DNA from 3 places in the Clostridium sp. AWRP genome. Region 3 is predicted to be linked to each of the others. Evidence: predicted binding sites of a transcription regulator. Region 3 holds the regulator's gene; each other region holds the start of a gene.

Evidence for each region. The regulator LexA, encoded in region 3, represses DNA repair genes until DNA is damaged. The targets are predictions, from matches to a motif close to CNAACANNTGTTNG.
Region 1: a site for LexA is predicted at 1,868-1,881, ahead of DMR38_RS15415 (putative DNA modification/repair radical SAM protein). Genes of this name have one in related genera too.
Region 2: a site for LexA is predicted at 1,647-1,660, ahead of recA (recombinase RecA). Genes of this name have one in related genera too.

Annotation. Positions count from the first base shown of each region.
Region 1 covers NZ_CP029758.2:3,349,993-3,353,284, forward strand. Annotated here, with positions in the region: gene DMR38_RS15400 (alpha/beta hydrolase-fold protein) at 1-274, shown strand, start outside; partial or broken gene DMR38_RS15405 (AAA family ATPase) at 415-639, opposite strand; gene cbiM (cobalt transporter CbiM) at 750-1,724, opposite strand; gene DMR38_RS15415 (putative DNA modification/repair radical SAM protein) at 1,938-3,275, shown strand; gene DMR38_RS15420 (TIGR03915 family putative DNA repair protein) at 3,287-3,292, shown strand, end outside.
Region 2 covers NZ_CP029758.2:1,438,472-1,441,763, reverse strand. Annotated here, with positions in the region: gene rny (ribonuclease Y) at 1-297, opposite strand, end outside; gene recA (recombinase RecA) at 533-1,624, opposite strand; gene pgsA (CDP-diacylglycerol--glycerol-3-phosphate 3-phosphatidyltransferase) at 1,768-2,355, opposite strand; gene rimO (30S ribosomal protein S12 methylthiotransferase RimO) at 2,357-3,292, opposite strand, start outside.
Region 3 covers NZ_CP029758.2:2,311,118-2,314,409, reverse strand. Annotated here, with positions in the region: gene dinB (DNA polymerase IV) at 6-1,220, opposite strand; gene lexA (transcriptional repressor LexA) at 1,264-1,881, opposite strand; gene DMR38_RS10730 (hypothetical protein) at 2,005-2,418, shown strand; gene DMR38_RS10725 (tyrosine recombinase XerC) at 2,468-3,292, opposite strand, start outside.

The DNA of each region.
Region 1 (3,292 bases), 1.0 Mb from region 3:
TTCATTATGGTATGATGGGTGGATTGAATTCATGAGTTCCAATTCTCCTATAAATACTGCTGCAAAAATATACCTCTCTCTTGGCAAAAGTGAAGAACGCAGTCGAAATCAGCGCATGGCCAAAGTTGGAGATTGCACTAAAAAGACCTTTTCTATATTGTCAAAACAACTTGTATCTACACAAAACATAACACTGGAATGGAATAATGGCGGCCATTTTACTGAAATTTCCAAAAGATTTAGTAAAGCACTGTTATGGCTTATGCATATATGATAACAAATGGATCAGGATTCATTTGTTGGTGTAATGGTACATTTGTAGTTATAGCTCTTTCTAGCATTTTAACACCTTCCTAAACTATAAAAAGGACCTAGTTACCTCAATAACTAGATGCCCTTTTATCTCACCTTACATTAACAATAGACTTCCACTATACTCTTTTTTCTGTCCCCTATAGTTACAGCCGCTTCTTTCAGCTTTCCTAATTCATTACTTAATTTTCTAAAATCAAATATTAAAAGATACCCTTCATCAAGTCCATATTGCTCTAAGTATTCTCCTAATTGTACTAAACCCTTTTGATGATACTCCTCACCATTCCACCTTTTAAGTTCTAATATATACATTTTTTTATTAAATAAGATAGATATGACTGTTTCAATCCCAATGAAATAAGAGCTGGCCACATAATGGGTATTAATTCCACCACGTAGCCAGTTTTTACACCTATGTCCACTGTACCCATATTCTAGCTGTTGTCTGAGGACTTTTTGTTTAAACTTATGAGTTTAAACAAAATAATCAATAGTGCAACTCCTGCTATTGCAGATAAAATATATCCTATACTTTCAGGAATTCCATTAACTGAATATTCTGGCATTATCGCATTAAAATTAAATCCTTCTTTCATTGCTTTTGGAACAAAACCTACAACATTTTTTATTTCATCTGTTCCCCATTCACCCCATGCAGTTCCTTTAGCTAAAAGTCCAAGGGGTGTAAATACAATAAGTGCAATTATTAAGCCATAAATAGGTTTTGCTTTTTTAGCAGAACCTTCATAAATAACATCTGGTGAAACCTTTTTAACATAAGCATAAACTCCTGCAGTAATTACTCCTTCCAATACTCCTGCTACTAAAATATGAGGAATTATCATTGCTGGAATAGATATTGATAAAGGATAGGGACTATACAATGGCATACCCACAGCATCTTTAAACAGTAAAGGTTGAATACCAAATTCAATTGCTGTACAAAAAGCTGCAATGTTGATTCCAATATAAGAACTTATAAAGGCAGATATGTAGCTTTTTTTTTCACTTTTTAATCTTTTATTAAGAAATACATATATATAGTATCCGGTAAAAGGCAAAATAAATGCTATGTTGAAACAGTTTGCACCGAAGGATAAAATACCTCCATCACCGAATAATAATGCTTGTATTAAAAGAGCCGTTGAAACTGAAATACATGCGGCTTCCGGTCCTAAAAGAATTGCTACTAATGTACCTCCCACAGCATGACCAGTTGTACCTCCTGGTAATGGTATATTAAACATCATAATTAGAAAGGAAAATGCTGCTGCTATTCCCATTAAAGGCACCTTTCTCTTGCTTACTTCCTTTTTTACTTTTTTTACCGCTCTTCCCCATATGGGCAGCATAACAGCCCCCATAATAACACATGTTGATGGGCTCAAATAATTGTCTGGAATATGCATAAATAATACCTCCCTTTATTTACAGACGTAATATACCCAAGATAAAACGTTTTTATACCTTCCACCTAACTACAACTTGATGCTAAATATCCTAGTATTACAAATTCATTACATATACATTTTTCTAGTCTAATTTCAGTTTGCGAACACTTGTTCTTTTATAAAAAATGAGTTATAATTAATTCATAGAAATACAAAGATTGGTGATGAAGTATGGAAATAGGTGAAAAGTTAAGAATTTTATCTTCTGCAGCCAAATATGATGTATCTTGTTCATCTTCCGGCTCAAATAGGCATTCAAAAAAAGGCAGTCTTGGTTCAGCAGATATAAGCGGTATATGCCACAGTTTTACTCCAGATGGACGGTGTATATCCCTGCTCAAGATACTTTTAACAAATTGCTGCATATACGATTGCTCGTACTGTATCAATAGAAAATCCAATGATATTGAAAGAGCTTTTTTTACTTGCGATGAAATTGTAAATCTGACCATGAATTTTTACAGACGTAATTATATAGAAGGTTTATTCTTAAGTTCATCAATTGTGAAAAATGCCGACTTTACAATGGAACTGCTTACAACTGTTGCTTATAAACTAAGAAATGACTATAACTTCAGAGGTTACATTCATATGAAAGCAATTCCCGGGGCTGACAAAGACCTTATAAAAAAGGCTGGTTCCCTTGTAGACAGAATGAGTGTAAATATAGAACTGCCATCAGCAAAATCACTTAAACTATTGGCACCTGAAAAAAATAAGCATGATATTTTTAAACCTATGGGTGATATTAAAAATAATATTGTTGCAAATAAGTATGACCGTAGAAAATATAAAAATTCACCTGTATTTGTTCCTGGAGGACAAAGCACCCAACTTATTGTTGGGGCTACAAAAGAAAATGATTTAAATATACTAAACTTAACAGAAAACTTATATAACAAGTTTGATCTAAAAAGAATTTACTATTCCGCATATGTTCCTGTTAATAGTACTCCCAATCTTCCAGATATTAAAACTCCACCTACTTTAAGAGAGCACAGGCTGTACCAAGGTGATTGGCTGCTGAGGGTTTATGGATTTAAAGCAGAAGAATTATTAAATGAAAAAAATCCTAACTTTGATATCAACTTTGATCCTAAAACGACCTATGCCTTAAATAATATTCATCTATTTCCTATTGAAATAAATAAGGCTCCTTATAACATTCTTATAAGGGTTCCTGGAATTGGAATACGTGGTGCACATAAGATAATAAGTGCTCGCAGAATTGGTTCACTGGACTTTTTTGATCTAAAAAAACTTGGCATAGTCATTAAAAGAGCACAATATTTTATTACTTGCAAAGGCAGATATTATGGAAATGTGAGATTTGATGATATGCGAATTAAGAAGGCTCTTTCTCCTGAAATTGATTTAAATTCAATAGATAAGGGAAAACAATTAAGTTTCTTTGATAATATGGATAATTTAACTATCCCTAAAATTTCATCGAATAATAAGCTGCTTTTGTTAAATGATAAGTCCACCTCAATTACTGGTGAATTATAGGAGGTTATGTCTTGAAA
Region 2 (3,292 bases), 870 kb from region 3:
TAATAACTCTTCTCTCTGGATTAACCTTCTTTCAAGTCTTTGATTTTCATTTCTTCTATCTCTAGACTCTTTATCAAAATCATTTCTTAATTTATGAATTTCCTCTTTAGCTTCTAGTATAGCCTCTTTTTTTTGAGTTTCAGCTTGTTTTTTTGCCTCTTCCTTCAATCTATTAGACTCTTCTAAAGCCTGTGATTTTATAACAACTGCTTTCTTTTTGATCATATTGAATTGAACTATCAAGGCAGCTGCTACTAGTATACCAGCAATAACCTCATATATTATTATGGAATTCACATGAACACCTCCTTTGCTCTTATTATGTAAATCTATAATTCAGTTAAATATGCAAGCATAGAAAAGGTGCCATATTTATTCAATTGGTAATTCCTAAATACATGATAAACCAGAATTTGTCTTAATTTTATATTATATTTTAATTATTGTCAAGTTATATGCATTTTATTCTCTTAAACAAAATTTGGAACTTATTTTTACTTATAAAAGGGAGTAAATTACTCCCTTTTATAAGCTATTTATCAGAATGTTTTAAATTATCTTTTTTTGAATCAGTTTTACTATTAACATTGTTTTTATCTTTGCCTTCAAGAGAATTCTTTTTTAAAGAAGGTAATTTATATTTTTCCCTTATCTTGCTTTCTATCTCAACTAATATATCATTATTTTCTTTCAAAAATTGTTTTGCATTTTCCCTGCCTTGTCCAAGCCGCGTTTCTTTATAGGAAAACCATGCACCACTTTTCTGTACCAATTCTTCTCTAACCCCTACATCCAACACATTTCCTTCTCTTGAAATACCCTGATTGTACATTATATCAAACTCTGCCTGTTTAAAAGGTGGAGCTACTTTATTTTTAATAACCTTTACTCTTGTTCTATTACCTACTATGGTATCTCCTTGCTTTATAGAATCTATTCTTCTTACATCCATTCTAACTGAAGAATAAAACTTTAAAGCTCTTCCGCCAGGCGTAACCTCTGGATTACCGAACATAACTCCTACTTTTTCTCTTAATTGATTTATAAATACTGTTACACACTTTGATTTATTTATAGAAGATGTAAGTTTTCTAAGAGCTTGAGACATAAGCCTAGCTTGAAGTCCCACATGTGAGTCTCCCATTTCTCCTTCTATTTCAGCCTTTGGCACAAGTGCTGCTACTGAATCCACTACCAAAACATCTATAGCATTGGATCTCACAAGTGCTTCTGTTATCTCCATAGCCTGCTCTCCAGTATCTGGTTGGGATACAATAAGATTATTTATATCTACTCCTAGATTTTGGGCATATGAAGGATCTAATGCATGCTCTGCATCTATAAAAGCTGCAGCACCTCCATTTTTCTGAGCTTCTGCAATTATATGAAGTGCCACCGTAGTTTTACCTGAAGATTCAGGGCCAAATATTTCTATTACCCTTCCTCTTGGAACACCACCTATACCTAATGCTATATCTAAGTCAAGGCAACCTGTTGAAATGGCATCCACATTTAATACACTGTGTTCTCCTAGTTTCATTATGGCACCTTTCCCAAATTGTTTTTCTATTTGTCCCATAGCTGATTCTATAGCCTGCAATTTTTCATTACTTAAATTTGCCAAGAAGTTCACTTCCTCTCTAATACGAACGCATGTTCTATATAAATTATATACTATTCACACTATACAGTCAACAGTTTTTTTCATAATTCTGTATTTAGCTTTAATTATAAACACTTAAAAACATTTTAATCAATATGATTTAATTATCTGTCTGTCCTTATAACTTCTTTATTTTTTAGAAAGTAATCTATACCTGAAATTAAAGTCATTATTATAGCTATACCCATAGCAATATCTGTAACTAAATTTAAAACTTTGTGAGGACGGCTTAAAAATCCTCTAAGTAAACTTAATGATACATGATTATAAGTTAAATTTAAAAGAGCAAGAATTATAGCAATTATTTGTGTTGCAGTTTTAGCTTTTCCCCAAGGACTTGCAGCTATTACCATTCCTTCTGCTGCCGCAATTGTTCTCAGTCCTGTAACTGCAAATTCTCTAGCTACTATTATTACCGCAACCCAAGATGGTATTATATGATACTCTACAAGACATATAAGTGCAGTAGTAACCAAAAGCTTATCCGCTAGGGGATCCATAAATTTCCCAAAATTTGTTATTTGGTTTCTACTTCTAGCTATATACCCATCTAATTTATCTGTAATAGATGCTAATATAAAAATAGCTATTGCAATAAGTTTACCATAGGGCATATTCTTTACCGTTATAAATATTAAAAAAAACGGAATCAATATCATTCTAAGCATCGTAAGCTTGTTTGCTAGATTCATTTCATACAACTCCTACCAAATCATATTCAAGGCTATGAGTAATTTTCACATTAACCATAGTACCTATTTTTAAAGTTTTTTTACACTTTATATATATAACTCCGTCTATATCTGGAGCCATTTCATAACTTCTTCCATACCACAGTTCTCCCTTTTTTCCCTCTACAATTACTTTGTAAGTTCTCCCAACTTTACTTTTATTTATAGAACTCATTACCTTCTTTTGAAGTACCATAAGTTCTCCTTCCCTTGCAGATTTAATATCCTCAGGAACCTGATCTTTCATTTCTGCAGCTGCAGTTCCTTCCTCTCTGGAATACTTAAATACACCTAAGTTATCAAATTTCATAGTGCTTACAAAGTCCTTTAGTTCTTCAAAATTTTCTTCTGTCTCTCCAGGAAAGCCAACTATTATTGTAGTCCTAATTGCAATACCCTTTGCTCTAACTCTAAGCTTATGTATATTTTCTATTATGTCTAATTTTCTTCCTCTTCTTCCCATAAGCTTCAGTATAGAATCACTTATATGTTGAATAGGTATATCTATATACTTACATACCTTCTCATTTACTGAAATTTCATTTATAATTTCATCCGTTAATTCCTCAGGATAGCAATATAAAAGCCTTATCCACTCTATTCCATTAATTTTAGATATTTTTTGAATTAGTTCAGGAAGCATTTTTTTACCATATATGTCTATTCCATATCTTGTAGTGTCCTGTGCAATAAGTATTATTTCCTTAACACCTTGATTAGCTAAATCATTACATTCATTTATTATGTTTTCAATGGTTCTACTTCTATACTTTCCCCTAATTTTAGGAATTATACAATAGGTACAATGATTGTCACATCCTTCTGCAATTCTCAAATAAGCAGTGTGTGTTGACGTAGTAAGTATTCTTTTTCCTTCATTTATATTAGAATCACTGTA
Region 3 (3,292 bases):
AAAAATTAATCTTTATTATTTTTCTTCATCAATATTGCGCGATTAATTATTGAATAGCCGTACTTTTTTCGTATACTATCAATGGTATTTTCTATTCTGTCAATTTTATCCACATCTCTTATACATCTTTCTTTACGTTCAATTTCTTTCATATTAAAAATTGATATCTGCTGTGCACTAGTATCTTCACTAAATCCACTAAGACTTATCCCTAATAATCGTATTGGCAATTGTGGGTTCCAGTTCTTTTCAAGAAGCTTAACTCCAGTAGAATAAATTTCTTTAACTAGATAAGTTGCAGGTACTGTTGTTTGCCGAGTAATAGTTTGAAAATTAGAATACTTGATGCTAATTTGTACTGTATGGCCTTTTTTTCCGTATTTACGTGCAGTCATTCCAACTTCATCGGAAAGTTTCATCAAAATAATTTTAGCACGTTCCATATCTGAAATATCTTCACCTAGAGTGGTGGATTTGCTAATTGATTTTATATCTTTTTTTAAATGTGGCCTTACGGAAGAGGTGTCTATACCATTTGCAAGTTGGTGAATCTCAGTGCCTATTTTGCCAAGCTTTTTTATAAGGTATCGTCTATTAAAAAGTGCAAGATCGCCAATAGTCTTAATTCCCATTCTTTGAAGCTTTTGTGCAGTTTGCCTACCAACTCCATACATAGATTCAATAGGGAGTGGCCATAGTTTTATTTTAATATCCTGTCTCCAAAGTTCTGTAATGCCTGAAGGTTTCATCATTTCAGAAGCCATTTTTGATAAAAACTTATTTTGAGATATACCTATAGAGCATTTCAAATCTAGCTCATGGTTAATGTGTTTCATAATTCTTTTAGCTGACTCAAATGGCTTCCCAAAGATTCCTTCGCAGCCTGTCATATCAAGCCAGGCTTCATCAATACTATTCTGCTCAATAGAAGGAGTATACTGTGAAAGTATACTCATGACTTCTCTGGATTTTTGCTTATAAAATTGATGATCTGGAGGAATAACAGCCATATTTGGGCAGAACTTTAAAGCTTGATGTAGAAGCATAGTTGTTTTAACTCCAAATTTTCGTGCTTCATAATTTGCAGTTAAAATAATACCTGCCCGATTTTTAGGATCTCCGGCTACTGCAGCAGGTTTATTTATAATTTCAGGATGACGTGTTGCCTCACAACTTATGAAAAAAGCATTCATATCTACAAGAAAAATAACTTTTTGCATATTTACACCTGTACTTTATCTCTTTATATATTTACGTAAATATCTAGTACCTTCTATATATTCCTACCAATTTACCGATTATTTTACAGTCATCCACTATAATAGGAGACATACTTTCATTTTCAGGCTGCAATCTTATATGATCCTTTTCTTTAAAAAACCTCTTCAAAGTAGCTTCATTGTCAATTAAAGCTGCTACTATATCTCCATTTTCTGCAAAATTAGTCTGCTCTATTATAGACATATCTCCATCCAATATACCAGCATCTACCATACTTTCTCCCTTTACTTTGAGTATAAATAACTGATTTTTATTTTTTACATACTCTATTGGAAGGGGAAATACATCTTCTATATTTTCTACTGCCAAAATAGGCATTCCTGCTGTTATAGTCCCTACAATAGGTATATCTATTAGTTCTTTTTTAGTGCTTTTAGAAATTGATTTTTCAACAATTTCTATAGTTCTAGATTTTGAGGCATCCCTTTTTATAAATCCTTTTTTCTCTAATTTTTCTAGATGACTATGAACAGTAGAAGTAGATTTTAAGCCTACACCTGCACATATTTCTCTAACAGAAGGGGGATATCCTTTCTCCCTAATTTGAGCCTTAATAAATTCATATATTTGAAACTGTCTATCTCGATTGTGTTCTGTCATTAAAAACACCCCTCTAATTTACTTATGTGAATTATATCATATAAGTTGACAAATATCAAACTTATGTTCTATACTGATTTTATTAATATACATATTAATATAAAATTTAAAGGAGTACTATGTATGAATAGAGAATACTGCATATTTGATAAAAAAAAGCCCTGCAATAATTGCGGTGAATGTGAAGTCTGCGATTTAGATTCAAACAAAAAGTGTGACAACTGCGGCAAATGCCTTGAAATGGAAGGGTATGATATGAAGGCCATAAAAATTGACCAAATTATAGATGATAAAGATGAAATAAAGGAATATCAGGAGGAAGATTTAGAAAACATCACAGGAAATAATGATGACTCTCATTCTCAATTAGATGATGATGAAAATTTACAAGTAGATCTAAAAGATGACGAAATCAATGTACAATTTATCGATGACATAGATGGATTAAAAGAAATTTTAGAAGATAGCGAAAAATGCAAAAACATAACTTACGAAGATTATCCTGGACTTATAAAAATTAAAAAGAAAAAGAAGTAGGGGGGATACGTCTGTTCTTTAAGAAAATAGGGAACAGACGTATATTTTTTCATTCTTCTTCATCACTTAAAGGATTTGAATTCACTGCTTCTCTCAGTTGTTCATCATCTACATGAGTATAAATCTGAGTAGTAGATACATTTTCGTGCCCCAATATTTTTTGGAGGCTTCTAATATCTACATTTCCGTATTTATACATAAGAGTTGCAGCCGTGTGTCTCAATTTATGTGGCGTATATTTGTTACTATCAAGTCCTGCATTTTTTAAATATTTCTTGAGCATCATTTCCACAGATCTTTTATTTATCCTGGTGTGATTTTTACTTAGAAAAAGGGCATCTTTATCTTTTATTTTATAATAATCCTTATTTCTAATTTCAAGATAATTATTTAAAGCCGTCAAGCAGGCTTTGTTTAAATATATGGTTCTTTCCTTATTTCCTTTTCCAACTACGGTTAATGTATCTTCCTTAATCTTTGATATATTTATGCTGCAGAGTTCTGAAAGTCTCATTCCACAGTTTAAGAAAAAGGTTATGATACAATAATCTCTTTCTTTGAATTTTCCATCTATAGAGTTTAAAAGGATTTTGCTTTCCTTTAAGCTTAAATAAATAGGGTTCCTCTTATCTATTTTAGGAGATTCCAGTTCTAAAGCTGGATTTGCATCTATTAGTTTAGCTTTGCTAAAAAGGTATTTAAAAAATGATTTTAAGCAGGCTACTTTTCTAGCTCTGGCATAATTTCCATTATTCCTATAATTTTCGGTAAAGGATATAAATGCATATAAATCAGTTAAAGTTATTTTGCGTATAAAATCCGTATTTATATCACTTATATCTATATTTTCAAATTCACAATTTTCTTTAACAAT